Regions from separate parts of the Rhizomicrobium palustre genome, predicted to be linked through region 1. Evidence: riboswitches for the same ligand, from Rfam matches in the RefSeq annotation. Region 1 holds a riboswitch; each other region holds the start of a gene.
The links. A riboswitch is a leader RNA that binds a small molecule or an ion and turns the genes downstream of it on or off. The one in region 1 is predicted to bind cobalamin.
Positions count from the first base shown of each region.

Region 1 (3,952 bases):
GCACCAGCTTCATGCAGGCCTCACCCGAAGAGACGCGCTCCTGCATGTAAAGATGCAGCACCGTGCCGCCGGTATATTTGCGCTGCAGTTTTTCCTGCCGCGTTAGTGCCTCGAAGGGATCGTCGGTGAAGCCCACCGGCAACTGGCTGGAATTCGTATAATAGGGCTGATCGGCGGAACCGGCCTGCAGTATGTCCGGAAAGCGCTTCTTGTCTTCGCGGGCGAAGCGATAGGTGGTGCCTTCCGCTGGCGTGGCTTCCAGATTGTAGAGATGGCCGGTCTCTTCCTGGAAGGCGACGATCTTGGCGCGCACATGATCCAAAAATTCCAGCGCGAAGGCATTGCCCTGCATCGTGGTGATGTCTTCGGCATCGTTCGTGAAGTTACGGATCATCTCGTTGATGCCGTTGACGCCAAGCGTGGAGAAGTGATTGCGCAATGTGCCGAGATAACGCTTGGTATAGGGGAAAAGGCCGTTATCCATATGCTGCTGGATGACCTTGCGCTTGATCTCGAGTGTGGTGCGGCCGATGTCGAGAAGATTGTCGAGGGCGGCAAAGAGCGCTTGCTTATCGCCCTTATGCACAAAGCCGAGGCGGGCACAATTCACCGTCACGACACCGACCGAGCCGGTCTGTTCGGCCGATCCGAAAAGCCCGTTGCCGCGCTTTAAAAGCTCGGTGAGGTCGAGCTGCAAGCGGCAGCACATGGAACGCACCATGTTCGGCTTCAGCTCGGAATTGATGAAGTTCTGGAAATAGGGAAGGCCGTATTTCGCCGTCATTTCGAACAGACGTTGGGCGTTCTCGCTTTCCCAGGGAAAATCCGGGGTGATGTTGTAGGTCGGAATGGGGAAGGTGAAGACCCGGCCTTTGGCATCGCCCGCCGTCATCACTTCCATATAGGCGCGATTGATCGCGTCCATTTCGGTCTGCAATTCACCATAGGTGAAATCCATTTCCTCGCCGCCGATGATCGGCACCTGGTCGGCGAGATCTTCCGGGCAGGTCCAATCGAAGGTGAGGTTGGTGAAGGGCGTCTGTGTGCCCCAGCGTGAGGGCACGTTGAGGTTATAGATCAGCTCCTGAATGCATTGGCGCACCTCGTCATAGCTCATGTCATCCTTGCGGATGTAGGGCGCCATATAGGTGTCGAAAGAGGAAAACGCCTGCGCGCCTGCCCATTCATTCTGCAGTGTGCCGAGGAAGTTCACGATCTGGCCGATCGCGCTCGACATATGCTTCGGCGGGGCGGCTTCCACCTTGCCCGGCACGCCATTGAGCCCTTCGGTCAGAAGCGTGCGCAGCGACCAGCCGGCGCAATAGCCCGCCAGCATGTCGAGATCGTGGATATGGATATCGCCTTCACGATGGGCGCGTCCGGCTTCCGGCGGATAGACGTGGGAGAGCCAGTAATTGGCGGTCATCTTGCCGGAGACGTTGAGGATCAGCCCACCCAGCGAATAGCCCTGATTGGCATTGGCGTTCACGCGCCAGTCGGCGCGGTTGAGGTATTCGTTGATCGAGGTCTCGACATTGACCACGGTCTGCTTGTCGGTGCGCAGGCGGGCGCGCTTCTCGCGATAGACGATAAAGGCGCGGGCGGTGGCGAAATGGTTGGCGCTGATCAAGACCTGCTCGACCACGTCCTGAACCTGCTCGATATGCGGGGCTGATTCGGCAAAGCGGTGCGAGAGCACCTTCACCGCCTGAATGGCGAGAAGATCGGCCTCGTTTCCTTCGAATTCGCCGCTGGCTTTACCCGCGCGCTCAATGGCGGAGCGGATCTTGGCCGCGTCGAAAACTACGATTTCGCCGCTGCGCTTGACGACATGGCGAGGTGTACGGGCCGGCATAACCTGATCTTTCATGGGAGCGGAGACGCCACGTGCCTTCGCGGCGCGCAAATTCGCGCCGGCTTGGGCCCGCTGGTGCACCCCGCCCGGGGACTCGACATACGTTCAGGTTACGGCCGGTCTCCTGGCTCGCGGCGCTCCCACCGAGCCTTCCCGGCGCATCGCCAGTGGCTTTCTCGGCAAGATCCCGTCCCCAAAAACGCTGAGCACAGGGCCGCTTACAGTTGCGGGGGCAGCGCAGGCGTTACACCTGCTTCCCTTTTCACTCTTTGGAAAACTTCCTTAGAGAACCGTAACGCAGAACGACATGGTGTATGCGCCCCTGCTGAAACGTCAAGAAGTGGTGGGTGCGCATTTTGACCCGGACGAAAAATTTCACACTTGCCGGACAAAGCGTCACGCCGATTCTTGAGTGTGGAATCAAGCACTCGCACCCAAACGATGCGTGTCCGGCGTTGGCCGCATGCCCGCCCTGCCAAAAACGGGCAGCCGCTGTCCCGTTTTGGTCCTAGCCTCTCTGTGCCTGTGACTGACGGCAGAGGGAGGAAGGGACGCATGCTGGGCTATGTGACGATCGGCGCGCGAGATGTGGAAGCCTCCGGCAAATTCTACGACGCCGTGCTTGGTGCCATTGGGGAAGAACGCAAATTCGCCGACGGCGGCTGGATAGGCTATGGGCCCAAAGGGGAAGATAGCCATTACCTCTATCTCTGCTCGCCCTATGACGGCAAAGCGGCTGTTCCCGCCAATGGGCTGATGCTGGCCTTCAAGGCCAAGAGCAAAGCCGAGGTTGATGAAGCTTATGCCGCCGCGATGGCGAATGGCGGTAGCGATGAAGGCGCGCCCGGCTTTCGTCCGCCCGAAGGCAAGGAATTTTATGGCGCTTATATGCGCGATCCCACCGGCAACAAGTTTTGCGTCTATGTGAAGCAATAGAGGCTCATGCGCCCGCTTTTATTTTTCGTCATGGCCGGGCTCCGACCCGGCCATGACGATTCAGATGTTACGCCGATCCAGCTTTAAGCCCCGAAACTCACATCCGCGGCAAGCTTCAGCCGCGCGAAGCGGCCGTTCCAGATATGCTGCGTGTGGGCGATGATGGTCGCGGCGGGCAGGATCTGGCTGTCGAAGGTGGTGTGCGCGTCGGCCACCACGGTGACGCGGTAATGCCGATCGAAGGCGCTGCGCACGGTGGCATCGACGCAGTATTCGGTCTGCATCCCGCAGATGACCAGCGAATCGACCCCCGCCGCTTTCAGCTTTTGATCGAGGTCGGTGTCGTAGAAGCCGCTATTGCGCTTTTTCACCGTCACGCTGTCGCCCGGTTCAGGTGCGATATCGGAAACAAAGGCAAAGCCCGGCCCGTGCTTGTCGAACTCGTCGCCGGTCCCGCCATCATGCTGGATATAGAACACCGGCACTTGGGCGGCGCGGGCATTAGCGATGAGGTTTTTGATGCGTGCGACGACGGCCCACCCGTTGAGCGGGCCCGCGCCGTTCTCACCGCTGAACATTGCGTTCTGCACGTCGATGATGAGAAGCGCTTGCATAAAATATCTCCCGCCGGATCGTACCCGGCGAGAGTCGTGGTTTGCGGCTGGGGTTGCAACCGCAAAACGATACACGTGGCTGCTTTACTGCCGTCCGCTTTACTGGCGCTTCAGGCGAACAACCACATCCACGCGCGCGACCTGGGTGCCTTCAGGGGCTTCCGGAATATTGTCGACCGCAATGGCTTCCGAGCCGGGGATATCGGCCAGCATGCCGTCGTCTTCGTAATAGAAATGCTGATGCTCGGTGGTGTTGGTGTCGAAATAGGAACGGGTCGCATCGACCATCACCTGGCGAAGCAGGTTCGCGGCAGTGAACTGGTGCAGCGTGTTATAGACCGTCGCCAGTGACACCCGGATGCCTTTATTGACGGCTTCCGCATGCAGGGCTTCGGCAGTGAGATGGCGATGGCCGTCTTTGAACAACAGATCGGCCAGTTCGTTACGCTGCCGCGTCGGGCGAAGGCCCGCAGCTCTGAGGCGCGTCACGGCTGATTCATTCGGCGTTTCACGCATTTTCCTACGCATCACGGCGGACTTTCCTCTT
Region 1 is NZ_JAASRM010000001.1:1,424,118-1,428,069, reverse strand. It holds gene FHS83_RS06450 (ribonucleoside triphosphate reductase) at 1-1,855, opposite strand, end outside; cobalamin riboswitch at 1,953-2,165, opposite strand; gene FHS83_RS06445 (VOC family protein) at 2,411-2,791, shown strand; gene FHS83_RS06440 (cysteine hydrolase family protein) at 2,875-3,405, opposite strand; gene irrA (iron response transcriptional regulator IrrA) at 3,505-3,933, opposite strand.

Region 2 (3,952 bases), 1.2 Mb from region 1:
CTTGGGCGGCTGACGTTCGCCGATCCCCGCCGACAATGCCGCTGCGGCCACTACGACCGCACACCCGATCAGAATATGCGAACCGAAATAGGCATAGATGATCGCCCCGATAAGCAGCGAGGCTGCCACGGCCCAAAACACACGCCGGAGCGTGATCCAAACGGCGGCATCCTTAGCCATTCCGTACACCGCATATCGATTCGCGTTTTCCGATATCATAGACGCAATTTGGCCATGAACTGCGACGGTTCGGTAACGGTGATGGCCAATTGCGCGGCTAAATGACAGAGGGACGCATAAGGATTAACCGCTAGCGGTTAATCGTGTAAGCGGGATTACAGTTTTTGTGCAAATAGACCAATGCCTGTGAATTGTGCTTCATGTCTCAACAGCCATCGCTTGCGTTCGAGTCCACCGCCATAACCGGTCAGAGACCCGCTGCTGCCGATAACACGATGACAAGGGACCGCGAGCGCGATGGGATTGGCGCCATTGGCGAGCCCCACAGCGCGCACCGCATTCGCTTTACCGATTCGCTGGGCGAGCGCGCCATAGCTTAGGGTCTGGCCCGCGGGAATGGTGCGCAGGGCTTGCCAAACCTCCATCTGAAAATCGGTGCCGCGCACCCCGATGGCGAGCCTGTCGAGCCGCGTCACCTCTCCGGCGAAATAGGCCGTGAAGGCATCGCGCAGGCCGAAGGGGTTGGGTTGGTCCATGATGTCGCCGCCGGAAAAGGCTTTTTGCCAGCGCGCGCCCTCATACCAACCAAAGAGAAGCAAGCGCCCCTCTTGATCGCAAACGAGGTGGGATGGGCCTAAAGGCGTGTCGAAGGCGTCATGATAAAGCACGGTCTGCATCCTGAGCCCAAAGATGCTGGGCGGCATAGGCCCGCCAGGGCCGCCAATTCTCCGCCCGCGCTAATAGGGCGGAGGGCGCTGGCCGCGCACCACCTTCCTCCATCGCCCTGAGAAGCGCGAGGTCCGCGGCGGGAAAGGCATCGCTGTCGCGCAGCGCGCGTAGGGCCCAGTACTGCGCCGTCCACGGACCGAAGCCCGGCAACTGCGTGAGCCGCGCGATGACGGTTTCGAAGGCGCCGTGCACATCCAGAAGACGCGGATCGGCGTTCGCCGCATCGGCCAATGCGGATAATGCCTTCTTTCGGGCGTTGGGCATGCCGAAGCTGGAAAGATCGGCCGCGGCGAGGCGCACGGCGTCTGGAAAGATCGCCTTCAGCCGCTCGTCGCCTGTGATGTCGGGCGTCAGTATGGGAGAGGTCAGCGCCACCAGCTTGCAGGCCAGTTTGCGCGCCGCAGCCACGCTCACCTGCTGACCAAGAATGGCGCGCACGGCAAGTTCGAACGCGTCCCAAGTGCCCGGCGTGCGCAAACCCGGCCGTTTGGCGATCAGCGGCGCGAGATGGGCATCCGCCGAAAGATGCGCGCCGATAGCGGCAACATCCGCATCAAGATCGAAGAGGCGCCGCAACCGCCCAACAATCGCGAGCAAGTGGCGCGGCTCGGCGAAGCGGATAGCTGCAACAAGATGCCCCTTCCCTGGCCGCACCTCGATGGCACCCATATGCCCATGAAGCGAGATGGTGCGGGCGTAGCGCGAGGGCTCGGCGATCTCGACACCATCTACCGCACGCCCGCCCAAAAACGCGATCATCTGATCCCAATCATAAGGCGCGCGATAGCCGAGCTTGACGGTGATCGCACCTATCGCGGCTTTGCGCGCCCTAAGCTCGCTTGGGCTTTTGCCATAGAGTTTGCGGAACGCATCATTGAAACGCCGGACAGAGCCGAAGCCTGAGGCTTCCGCGATTTCGCTCATTGATAGAGCAGTGTCTTGAATAAGCTGCTTGGCGAAAAGGATACGGCGTGTCTGCGCCACGACCACCGGTGAGGCGCCGAGATGTTTCTCGAACAAACGGCGCAATTGGCGTTCGCCAACACCAAGCCTGTCGGCGAGTTCTGCGATATTCGCCTCACTATCCAAATGACCTTCGGCGATCAGCGCAAGCGCGCGCGATACGGTATTGGAGGTCCCGCGCCAGGCAGCAGCATCGGGCGAGATTTCCGGGCGACAGCGCAGGCAGGGACGAAAGCCTGCTTCTTGAGCGGCAGCAGCACTCGGAAAGAAGCGGCAATTCTCTGGCTTTGCGGTGCGGGCCGGGCAGATCGGGCGGCAGTAGATGCCGGTAGACGTAATCGCCACAAACAAACGTCCGTCGAAGCGCGCATCGCGGCTCGCCAAGGCCCGGTAGCAGATGTCGAAAGGTGGCATATCCATGGCGGCCATCATGGCGCAAAAGACACGCCTCGTCTGGCCATTTTCGGACGTCTACGTCCGGCGGTTGACCCCAGGGCCAAAAGCGGTCTAGCAGTGCCCCAGGTGTCAGGTTTAGGGAACGCGAAAGCGGCTGCCCCCGCAACTGTGCCCGGCGAGAACGCTTCCAAACGCCACTGGGATATCCCGGGAAGGCGGAAGCGGACGAAGACCCGGAAAGCCAGGAGACCTGCCTGATGCTGTCGTCCTGTTTCCGGCCGGGGTGCGCCGAAAACTGCGGGGGAAACCGTCGCGACGACAGTATTGGAGTCGTCGCGGGAAGTATGATCCATCTTTGGAGTTCATGCGGGATATCCCGCGTGCCGGCTCTTGGCGCAAACCAGGAGAACGTCATGCGTAAACTACTTTTATCATCCGCTGCTGTGATGAGCCTTGCCTCGGCTGCGGGCGCTGAAACCATCGTCGTCAGTGCCACACGCACGCCCGAGCCTGCCGCCGTCACCGGCGCCAGCATTTCGGTGATCAGCGCATCCGATCTTGAAGCCCGTCAAACCGTCATTCTGTCGGACGCTCTGGCGACCGCGCCGGGCGTGACCGTGATCCGCAATGGCGGTGTCGGCCAGACCACCTCGGTCCTGCTGCGTGGCGCCGAAGTCGGCCAGTCCGTGGTGCTCGTGGATGGCGTGCGCATCAATGATCCCTCTGCCCCGACCGGCCAGGCCTTGATGGGTGACGTGCTCGCCAATGGTCTTGAGCGCGTGGAAGTGCTGCGCGGCCCGCAATCGACGCTGTATGGCAGCGATGCCATCGGCGGCGTCATCAGCCTCGTCACCGCGCGTGGCGGAGAAAACAAGGCGACGCTGACGGCGGAAGCCGGTTCGCTCGACACCGTGCATGTGAACGCCGCGGCCAGGGGCAGCTATTCCACGCTTGATTTCGGCGCGGCAGCGAATTTCTACACTACCAACAGCGTCTCGGCTGCCGACAGCCGCAATGGCAATTCGGAAGCGGACGGCTATCATCACTTCGGCGCCACCGGCAATCTGCGCTGGCACGCGACTGAGGAAGTGAGCGTTGACGCGCGCGTCTATTACACCCGTGCGCGTGACAGCTTCGATGGCTTCCCGCCGCCGAACTACACCCTTGCCGATACGCATCAATACGGCACCAATGAACTTCTGGCGCTCTATGGCGGCGTGAATGGCGATTTCTTGAACGGTCGTTTCACCAATCGTCTGTCCATCAGCCGCAGCGACAGCGACCGCAAGACCTTTGACACCGTGCAGGATTTCTACGGCAAAGGCGGCACCACCAGCATCGAATATCAGGGCGGCTATAAGCTGAACCAGACCGATGTCGTTACCTTCGGCTATGAGCATGAACGCACCAGCTTCGCCCAGAAGGGCCAGTATGATGCGGCAGCGATCGGCGGTGCGGTGCGCGTCGATGGCGTCTATGGCCAGCTTCAGGTTTCTCCGCTCTCGAACCTGACGGTTACGGTCGGCACCCGCTACAGCCATAATAGCCAGTTCGGCGATCACACCTCTTACAAGGCCAATGTCGCCTATCAACTGGCGGAAGGCACCACGCTGCGCGCCAATATCGGCGACGGCTTCAAGGCCCCGGCGCTGTATCAGCTCTATTCGCCCTACTCCAACCCGGT
Region 2 is NZ_JAASRM010000001.1:2,625,184-2,629,135, reverse strand. It holds gene FHS83_RS11730 (ATP-binding protein) at 1-180, opposite strand, end outside; gene FHS83_RS19665 (methylated-DNA--[protein]-cysteine S-methyltransferase) at 336-857, opposite strand; gene FHS83_RS11720 (DNA-3-methyladenine glycosylase 2 family protein) at 835-2,292, opposite strand; cobalamin riboswitch at 2,383-2,540, shown strand; gene FHS83_RS11715 (TonB-dependent receptor plug domain-containing protein) at 2,682-3,952, shown strand, end outside.
Region 2: linked by a shared signal. The riboswitch ahead of FHS83_RS11715 (TonB-dependent receptor plug domain-containing protein) and the one ahead of FHS83_RS06450 (ribonucleoside triphosphate reductase) in region 1 are both predicted to bind cobalamin.

Region 3 (3,952 bases), 1.2 Mb from region 1:
GGTCACCGTAAAGGGCTTGTCGACCACGACATGTTTGCCCGCTTCGAGCGCGGCTGCGGCAAGTGGAAAATGTGCCGTGTTAGGCGTAGAGATCGCAACCAGTGAAATGGACGGATCAGCAAACACCTCTTCGGGATGAGCGATTGCCTTGGTACCGGGATGGGCTTTTTCGATTTCGTCTTTGCGCGAAGAGACAATCGCGGCGAGCTTAAGCCCTTCGGTGCGCGAAATCGGATCGGCGTGGAACACCCGCCCGCCAAAACCATAGCCGATCACAGCGGCATGCAAAGGCTCACTCATCCAAAAAAGCTCCGCGATGTTTTATTGAAGAGGAAGACATAATTCACGCTCAGCCAAAGCAGCGAAAGCAAAAAGCGCGTGAAGGCAGCTTGCACGAAAGCCCCCTCGTAGCCGGTCTGGACTGACCACAAGAGCACCGCCGTGCTTTGCACCACTACCAATCCAAGAAACAGGCTGAGAAGCGCCAGAAGCGCGGTGCGCCCGAGTTTATAGCCGAACCATGCGGCGTGGGCGGCGAGGGAGATGCCAAAGCCGCAGATACCGCTGATGGCGGCCTGCCATGGCTCAAAGCCGCGCGTTTGCGCGATCAGGCTGGCTGCGATCAAAAAAACCGCGAGTAAGCCATTACCCAGACACAAGACCCAAACCGCAAGCGGTCGCTTCACCATTTTCCCCTCCCCAACTGCACCCCATCATAAGTCAGGGCGCGTCCCTCGGGGAGGCTGCGACATTTGTGATTTTTATGGGACTTATATCCGGCGATAAGCGCCATGCGACTCGGCACGGACGATCTGGAACACCCGTGCCAGGGTAGCGTCGGCCAGCGCCTCTGCCGGCGGGCCTTCCGTGTCGAGGCGGCCGCCGGACATCACCAGCACCCGGTCGCAATGGCTGCCCGCCAGGGCCAGATCGTGCAAGGTCAGGATCACCGCCGTGCCCCGCGCCGCCTCTTCCCGCAGCAGATCCATCAGACGGAGCTGGTGGGAGGGATCAAGATAGGCGGCAGGCTCATCGGCGATCAGGATATCGGCCCCGGTCGCCAGCGCGCGGGCGAAGAGCACGCGGGCGCGCTCGCCAGCCGAAAGCTGGTCCATGCGGCGGGCGACGAATTCGGCGGCGTCGGCACGGGCCAGTGCATGGGCAACAGCCAGCTCGTCAGAGGCAGCCGATCGCTGGAATGGCGCGCGATGCGGCAGGCGGCCGAGCATCACCACCTCGCTCGCCAGCATGGGCCAGCGCGCATCCCCGCCTTGCGGCAGATAGGCCATATGGCGGGCCAGAGCTGTGCGATCCCAATCGGCGAGCGGACGACCGAGGATACGGATATTGCCGCGCGTGAGTTTCTGAAAGCCCAGCACAGAGCGCAGCAGCGTCGTCTTGCCCGCGCCATTAGGGCCGACAATGCCGGTCACCTCGCCCGCATTGATGGCCACCGAAACAGCGGAGACTGCATTGCGGCCCGCAAAGGCGACCGAGACGTTTTCAAGCTCAAGGGCGCTCATACGTCTCTCCTAAGCTTCAGGATCAGCCAGAGGAAGAAAGGCGCGCCAAACATAGCCGTGACGACGCCGAGAAGGAGCTGCCCATCGGGCGCGATCAGGCGCAAGGCGACATCCGCCCCTGCCACAAGTGCGGCGCCACCAAGCGCGGATGGCAGAATGAGGCGGGAGGGCTGGTGGCCATAGAAGGGGCGCAAAAGATGGGGCACGACGAGGCCAACAAAGCTTACCGCGCCCGCCACCGCCGTGGCCGCGCCCGTCGCCAGCGCCACACCAATTACCACCCGGCCCCGGATCGAGCTCACACGCACGCCAAGGCTCTCAGCGGTTTCCTCACCTAGCGTGAGGGCATCAAGGCCGCGCCCCGTCGAGACCAGAAGCGCGAGCCCAAGGGCCGCGAGCGGCACGGCATAAGCGAGATCGTGAAGGGTGCGGTCTTTCAAGGAGCCCAGCATCCACAGCACCATCTCGCTCATGGCGTAGGGATTGGCGGACATGGAGAGCGCAAGCGCGGTGAGCGCGGTGGCGAAACTGGAAATCGCGACACCGGCCAAAACCAACGCCACCGGCCCTGCTCCGCTTTTGGAGAGTGCGAAAAGCAGACCTGCGGAGACCAGCGCCCCCAGGATCGCAAACAGCGGTAAGGCTAAGGGATGAGTGGCGACAAGGCCGAAATAGAGCGCCACCACAGCGCCGAGTCCAGCGGTGGAGGTGACGCCTGTGACGCCAGGCTCTGCCAGAGGATTGGCAAAGAGGCCCTGCAGCGCGGCGCCGCTCGCCCCCAACGCCGCGCCGACCACTAGCGCGAGGGCCGCGCGCGGCAGACGGATTTCCTGCGCCACGATGCCAGCCGTGCCATGACCATCGATGAGGCCTTGCAACAGCGCCATGGGGGAAAGGCCGGTCGGGCCCAACAAGAAAGACCACGCCCCGAAGAGAAGCGCGGTCAAAAGCAGAAGCAGCGTGAGGCGGGCGTCTCTGCTGACGCTTTTGCCTCGCACCGAGGAAATCACTGTCGCGTCCATCGCGGCCTTTCTGTCGCCGCGGCCGTGAAAACGGCTATCCCCCGGCACACCCCGGCCGGATGATGGACGACACGCGCCGGCAGGTTTCCTGGCTTTGCGGCTCGATATGCGGGGCCTTCCCAGTCAAAGACCAGTGGCCGACCGCGCGAGGCGCCGCTGACAGTTGCGGGGGCAGCCACGGGATTTCCACCCGCGTTCCCTTTCCGGTGCGCTGGGGTCGAATCTAAGCCATCACGGCTCAGCCGCCAACCCCAGGGCTAGTCCCTAGAGGTGCGCGCCCGCTTGGCGAGGCCGAGAAGTGGGGCGGCGCTCTGAACCGACCAGGGGCCGGGGCACATCAAGGGTGTGAGGGTGAGGAATTCCATATGGGTCCGCCCCTCCAGCGCCTTAAACGCCGGGTGGTGCAGGACGGCATAGGCCCGGGCGGAGCCGCTTTTCTCCTCCCCCCCCAGGATGAGAAGCTCGGGCGCGGTGGCTATCACCGCCTCGACCGGCAGTTGCCCGGCCCGGGTCAAGGCATTGGGCGGGGCGGCATTAACGATCCCGGCAAGGCGCAGAACCTCGTCGGTCACCCCCTGCACCTGGGCATAGCCTTGCGGCTCGTAAAGAATGGCCGAGACTGGGGGATGGGGCGCGGCTGCCTTAGCCCGCGCCACCCTCACATCCATTTCTGCCACCAGCGCCTTGGCCTTTCCGGGGGCGCCGAGTTCATCGCCCAGCATCAGGGTGATCTGACGGATTTCGGTAAGGCTGTTGGCCCAAGGCACGTCCAGGATCTGCACCCCGAGCCGCTGCAAATTCTGATGCAGGCGCGGATTGGTCCCCGCATACATCACGACGAGATCAGGGTTTTTCGCCATCACCGTTTCAGTGGAGGGGCGGATGACCGGCAGGCCAAGGGCCGCATCGGCGATGGTTGAGACGACCGGGTGGCGGTCCACCGCTTCATAGGAGAGCGCGGCAATGCGCTCCTTCGGCAAAAGCCGGAAGACATACTCGTCGGTGCAGAGGAAGGTGGAGACCACGCGCTGGGGCGCCGCCTCGGCATTACAAGTGAGGAAGCTCGTAAAAAAACAGGCAAGAACGGCAATGGTCCTATGATGGCTACGCATATTGTCGTTTCCTGATCCCGTTCCTACATCCTGGCGATCCAGAGGGGATAGCACATGAAATCGAAGATTGCCGCACTCGCGTTCTTAACCGCGACCAGCATGGCCGCGCTTGCCGCGGGCGCACCAGATGAAATCTTGAAGGCCAATAAAACAGCCATGGGTGGCGTGGCCTGGGATAGCAAAGCCACGCTGAAAACCGAAGCCAGTTATGACGGTCAGGGCTTGAAGGGCATCACCCACAGCCTTTCCGATCTGAAGGACGGGCGCACCATTAGCGATTTCGATCTTGGCCCCT
Region 3 is NZ_JAASRM010000001.1:228,221-232,172, forward strand. It holds gene FHS83_RS00935 (oxidoreductase) at 1-300, opposite strand, end outside; gene FHS83_RS00940 (hypothetical protein) at 297-689, opposite strand; gene FHS83_RS00945 (ABC transporter ATP-binding protein) at 771-1,523, opposite strand; gene FHS83_RS00950 (FecCD family ABC transporter permease) at 1,520-2,545, opposite strand; cobalamin riboswitch at 2,607-2,793, opposite strand; gene FHS83_RS00955 (ABC transporter substrate-binding protein) at 2,803-3,657, opposite strand; gene FHS83_RS00960 (aspartyl protease family protein) at 3,712-3,952, shown strand, end outside.
Region 3: linked by a shared signal. The riboswitch ahead of FHS83_RS00950 (FecCD family ABC transporter permease) and the one ahead of FHS83_RS06450 (ribonucleoside triphosphate reductase) in region 1 are both predicted to bind cobalamin.

Region 4 (3,952 bases), 980 kb from region 1:
CATAACGCGTCCACTTCACGGTCATGGGCTTCGGGCGGCTGACATCGCCGAAAATCACCGGCGGGCGGACATAGCGCGAGCCATAGCTTTGCACCCAGGCATGTTTGGTGAAGGCAAAGCCGGAAAGCTGCTCGCCGAAATACTGCACCATGTCATTGCGTTCGAACTCGCCATGCACCAGCACATCGATGCCCGCTTCCTCCTGCCAGCGCACGCAAGCTTCCGTCTCGCGGCGGAGGAACTCGTCGTAAGCCGCATCATCGAGCATGCCTTTAGCGTGGGAGGCGCGTGCCTCACGCACCACTTTGGTTTGCGGGAAAGAGCCGATGGTGGTGGTGGGGTACAGCGGCAGGCCGAGATAGGCTTTTTGCGCTTTGCGCCGTTCGGGATAGGCAGAGGCGCGCGCCGTCATTTGCGGCGTCACCTCTTCCAGCCGCGCTTTCACCGCCGCATTGTGAATCTTGGGCGAGGTCTTGCGCTTTGCGGCCGCTTGCGAAGAGGCCTCCAAAGCGTCTGCCACCGCGCCGCGGCCTTCATTCAACGCCCGGCCGAGAATGGAAAGCTCATCCAGCTTCTGCACCGAGAAAGCGAGCCAGCTTTTCAGATCGGGATCGAGCCCGGTTTCCAACTCGAGGTCGATGGGCGAATGGATGAGCGAGCAGGACGGCGCCAGCATCACCTTTTCAGGCTTGCGCTTCGCCAAAACCTTCTCCGCCGTTTCAAGCTTGGCGCAGAGATCGCTGCGCCAGATGTTGCGGCCATCGACAAGGCCGAGCGACAGGGTGAGGTCCTCCGGCGCCTTGGCGAGCACGCTATCGAGCTGATCCAGCGCGCGCACCAGATCAAGATGCAGCCCCGCCACCGGCAGGGCCAGCGCGGTTTCGAGATTATCGCCAAGCCCGCCGAAATAGGTGGTGAGCATCAGCTTCACTTGGGGCACTTCGGCGGCCAGAGTCTGATAGGCAAAGCGCAGCGCTTCTTTGGCGGCGTCGCTTAAATCCTGCACCAGGCAGGGCTCATCGATCTGTACCCAGTCTGCGCCTTCCGCCGCGAGTTGCTTCAAGACCGAGGCGTAAACGGGCAGCAGCGCAGGCAGAAGCCGCAGCGTGTCGAACTTCTCGCCCGCGGGTTTGCCGAGAAGCAGGAAGGTGACCGGGCCGACGAGAACGGGGCGCGTGGCGATGCCCAGCGCCCTGGCTTCACGGAATTCATCCAAAGGCTTCGTCGTGCACTGCTCGAAATCCTGATCCGCCAAAAATTGCGGCACCATGTAGTGGTAATTGGTGTCGAACCACTTCGTCATTTCCTGCGCATGCAGGTCGCAGCCGGAGCGCCCGCGTGTGCCACGCGCCATGGCGAAATAGGTGTCGAGCGCCACCGGGCCTTTCGGCATCAGATAGTGCTCTGGCACAGCGCCCACCATCACACTGGTGTCGAGAACATGATCATAGAGTGAGAAATCATTGCTCGGGATGACATCGATCCCGGCGGATTTTTGCCGCTCCCAAGCCCCAGCGCGCAGCGCTTTGGCGCGAGTTTGCAGGACTTCCGCGCTGATCTGGCCTGACCAGAATTCTTCCAGCGCTTTTTTCAGTTCGCGGCGTGTCCCGATACGCGGGAAGCCGAGATTGGAGACAAGAATGGACATGGATACGCCTCGTTGAAGCGCCGCAAACGCGCGTGTTGCGCGGCGGCAGGTAAATCCAGTCCCGGAGGAGATTGAAAAGAACGCGTGCGAAATTGACCGGCAATCCTGCCAGCTCGCATGCGCCTCACCGGAGCACCCCGCCCGTGGACGTTCTTTCGCCGGGGCAGGTCTCCTGGCTCACGGGTCAGCGCGGGGGCCGGTCTTCCCAACGCTAAACCTGCGTCAGTGACATCATCGGCACCCACTCGCCGCTTACAGTTGCGGGGGCAGCTTCGGCATTGCCTCTCGGCGCACCGAATTCCCTCTTAGCTTCCGCCGGTCGTCTGACGGAAGAACCTCGACACGGACATTAAGAGGAAGAGGGGCAAGCCTGTCAACAAGCATATAAAGAAATCTTTATATCTTCATATGCGGTGTGCGGCGGGCAAAAAAACGGCGCCACCGTTTCGGGTAGCGCCGGAAGTCATCGTGAAAAGAAAAATCAGTTCAGCGTCAGCACCGTGACCGAGGCGGGCGCGAGCGTGATCGAAAGTGTGCCGTCCGTGACCGTGGCGGAGACCGCTTTCGGTTTTACCGTTTCGGGTGCGGTGAAGCTGTTCACGCTGTCGAGCTTGGGTGCGGAAAGAACCTCACCCTTTGCCGTGCCCAACGCGCCGGGCAGTTTCACGCTGAAGCTTGCAGGCGATTTGGCATCGATATTGGTCAGCGCGATGACGATCTTGCCGTCCTTGGTCTTGGCGGCGACCGCATCGACCTTCGGCAAGGTGATATCGCCGAATTTATAGGTGCCCGCATCGAAGCTCACCGGCAGGAAGGTGGAATCCTGGAAGGGCACATACATCTTGAAGAGATGATAGGTGGGTGTCAGCACCATCTTATTGCCTTCGGTCAGGATCATCGCCTGCAGCACATTCACCATCTGGGCGATGTTGGTCATGCGGATGCGGTCGGCATGGCGGAAGAAGATGTTGAGATTGAGCGCGGCCAGAACGGCGTCACGCTGCGAGTTCTGCTGCTGCAGGAAGGCGGGATTGGAGCCCGGCGTCGGCGCCAGCCACGCGCCCCATTCATCCACCGTCAGCGAGATCTTCTTTTCGGGATCGAACTTGTCCATCGCCGCCGCCTGTTTGGCGACCAGCGGCTCCATATGCAGCGTGTCCTTCAGCATGAAGGCGTATTCGTCTTCGCCAAAGCCGGTCGAGGGATGCGAGGGCGGCCAAGCGCCCCAGGTATAGGAATGCAGCGACATGCCGTTGATGTCGAACGACCAGCCATGGCGCTTCTTCCAGGTCTCCATTACCGCATCGGTCCATACCGTGTCATCGCCGCCCGGGCCTACCGCCACTTTCTGGGTCGGCACGGCGGTGTTGTAGTTGTTGACGAAGCGGGCATAGAGCTTCATCTGCTGGACGTAATCTTCCGGCGTCATAAGGCCGCCGCAGTCCCAGCTCTCATTGCCGATGCCGATATAGTGGACCGCATAGGGTTCGGGATGGCCATTGGCGGCGCGTTCCTTGCCGAGCGTCGCGGTGGTGGGGGCGGTCATATATTCCACCCAATCGGCGGCCTCCTTCACCGTGCCTGAGCCGACATTCAGCGAGATATAAGCCTCGGCGCCGATCAGCTTGGCGAAGGTCATGAATTCGTCGGTGCCAAAGGTGTTGGGCTCGGGCGCATTGCCCCAGGCCGCGTTCACGCGTGCGACGCGCTTTTTGCCGACGCCATCGCGCCAGTGATATTGGTCGGCGTAGCAGCCGCCCGGCCAGCGCACCACCGGCACATGCAAGGCTTTCAAGGCGCCAACCACGTCGTTGCGGATGCCGCCCGTATTGGGAATTTTGGAGGTCTTGCCGACCCAGATGCCATCATAGATCTGCGTCCCTAGATGTTCGGCGAATTGACCGAAGATGTGCCGGTCGATTTTGGCCCCTGGCTTGGCCGTATCCACCGAGACTGTGATCGTGCCCTCGGCCAAGGCCGGAATACTCACTAAAGATAAGGCCATGACCCAAGGAGCCAAGCGGCGCATATGTCCCTCCAATGTATTTGTATGAGAAATACATAGCGCGCCTTAAGCGTCCCGGCAACGCTCCTTATGGGCGCAGGCAGTCACGCTTTTTTGTTCGGAAGTCCCAGAGGGCTCAGGCAGTCTCGTCGCTGACCGTATCGTGGAATTTGGTGAGATCGACCATGCGCCGCCCATCCGGCAGGCGGGAGAGGATGTCCACCAGCCGGTGATTCCACAGGATGCGGTCCGGCTGATAGGAGTGGCGGGCGAAAACCATATCGGCCAAGGTCTCGTCC
Region 4 is NZ_JAASRM010000001.1:2,407,732-2,411,683, forward strand. It holds gene metE (5-methyltetrahydropteroyltriglutamate--homocysteine S-methyltransferase) at 1-1,648, opposite strand, end outside; cobalamin riboswitch at 1,794-2,003, opposite strand; gene FHS83_RS10835 (alpha-N-arabinofuranosidase) at 2,130-3,677, opposite strand; gene FHS83_RS10840 (ion channel) at 3,790-3,952, opposite strand, start outside.
Region 4: linked by a shared signal. The riboswitch ahead of metE (5-methyltetrahydropteroyltriglutamate--homocysteine S-methyltransferase) and the one ahead of FHS83_RS06450 (ribonucleoside triphosphate reductase) in region 1 are both predicted to bind cobalamin.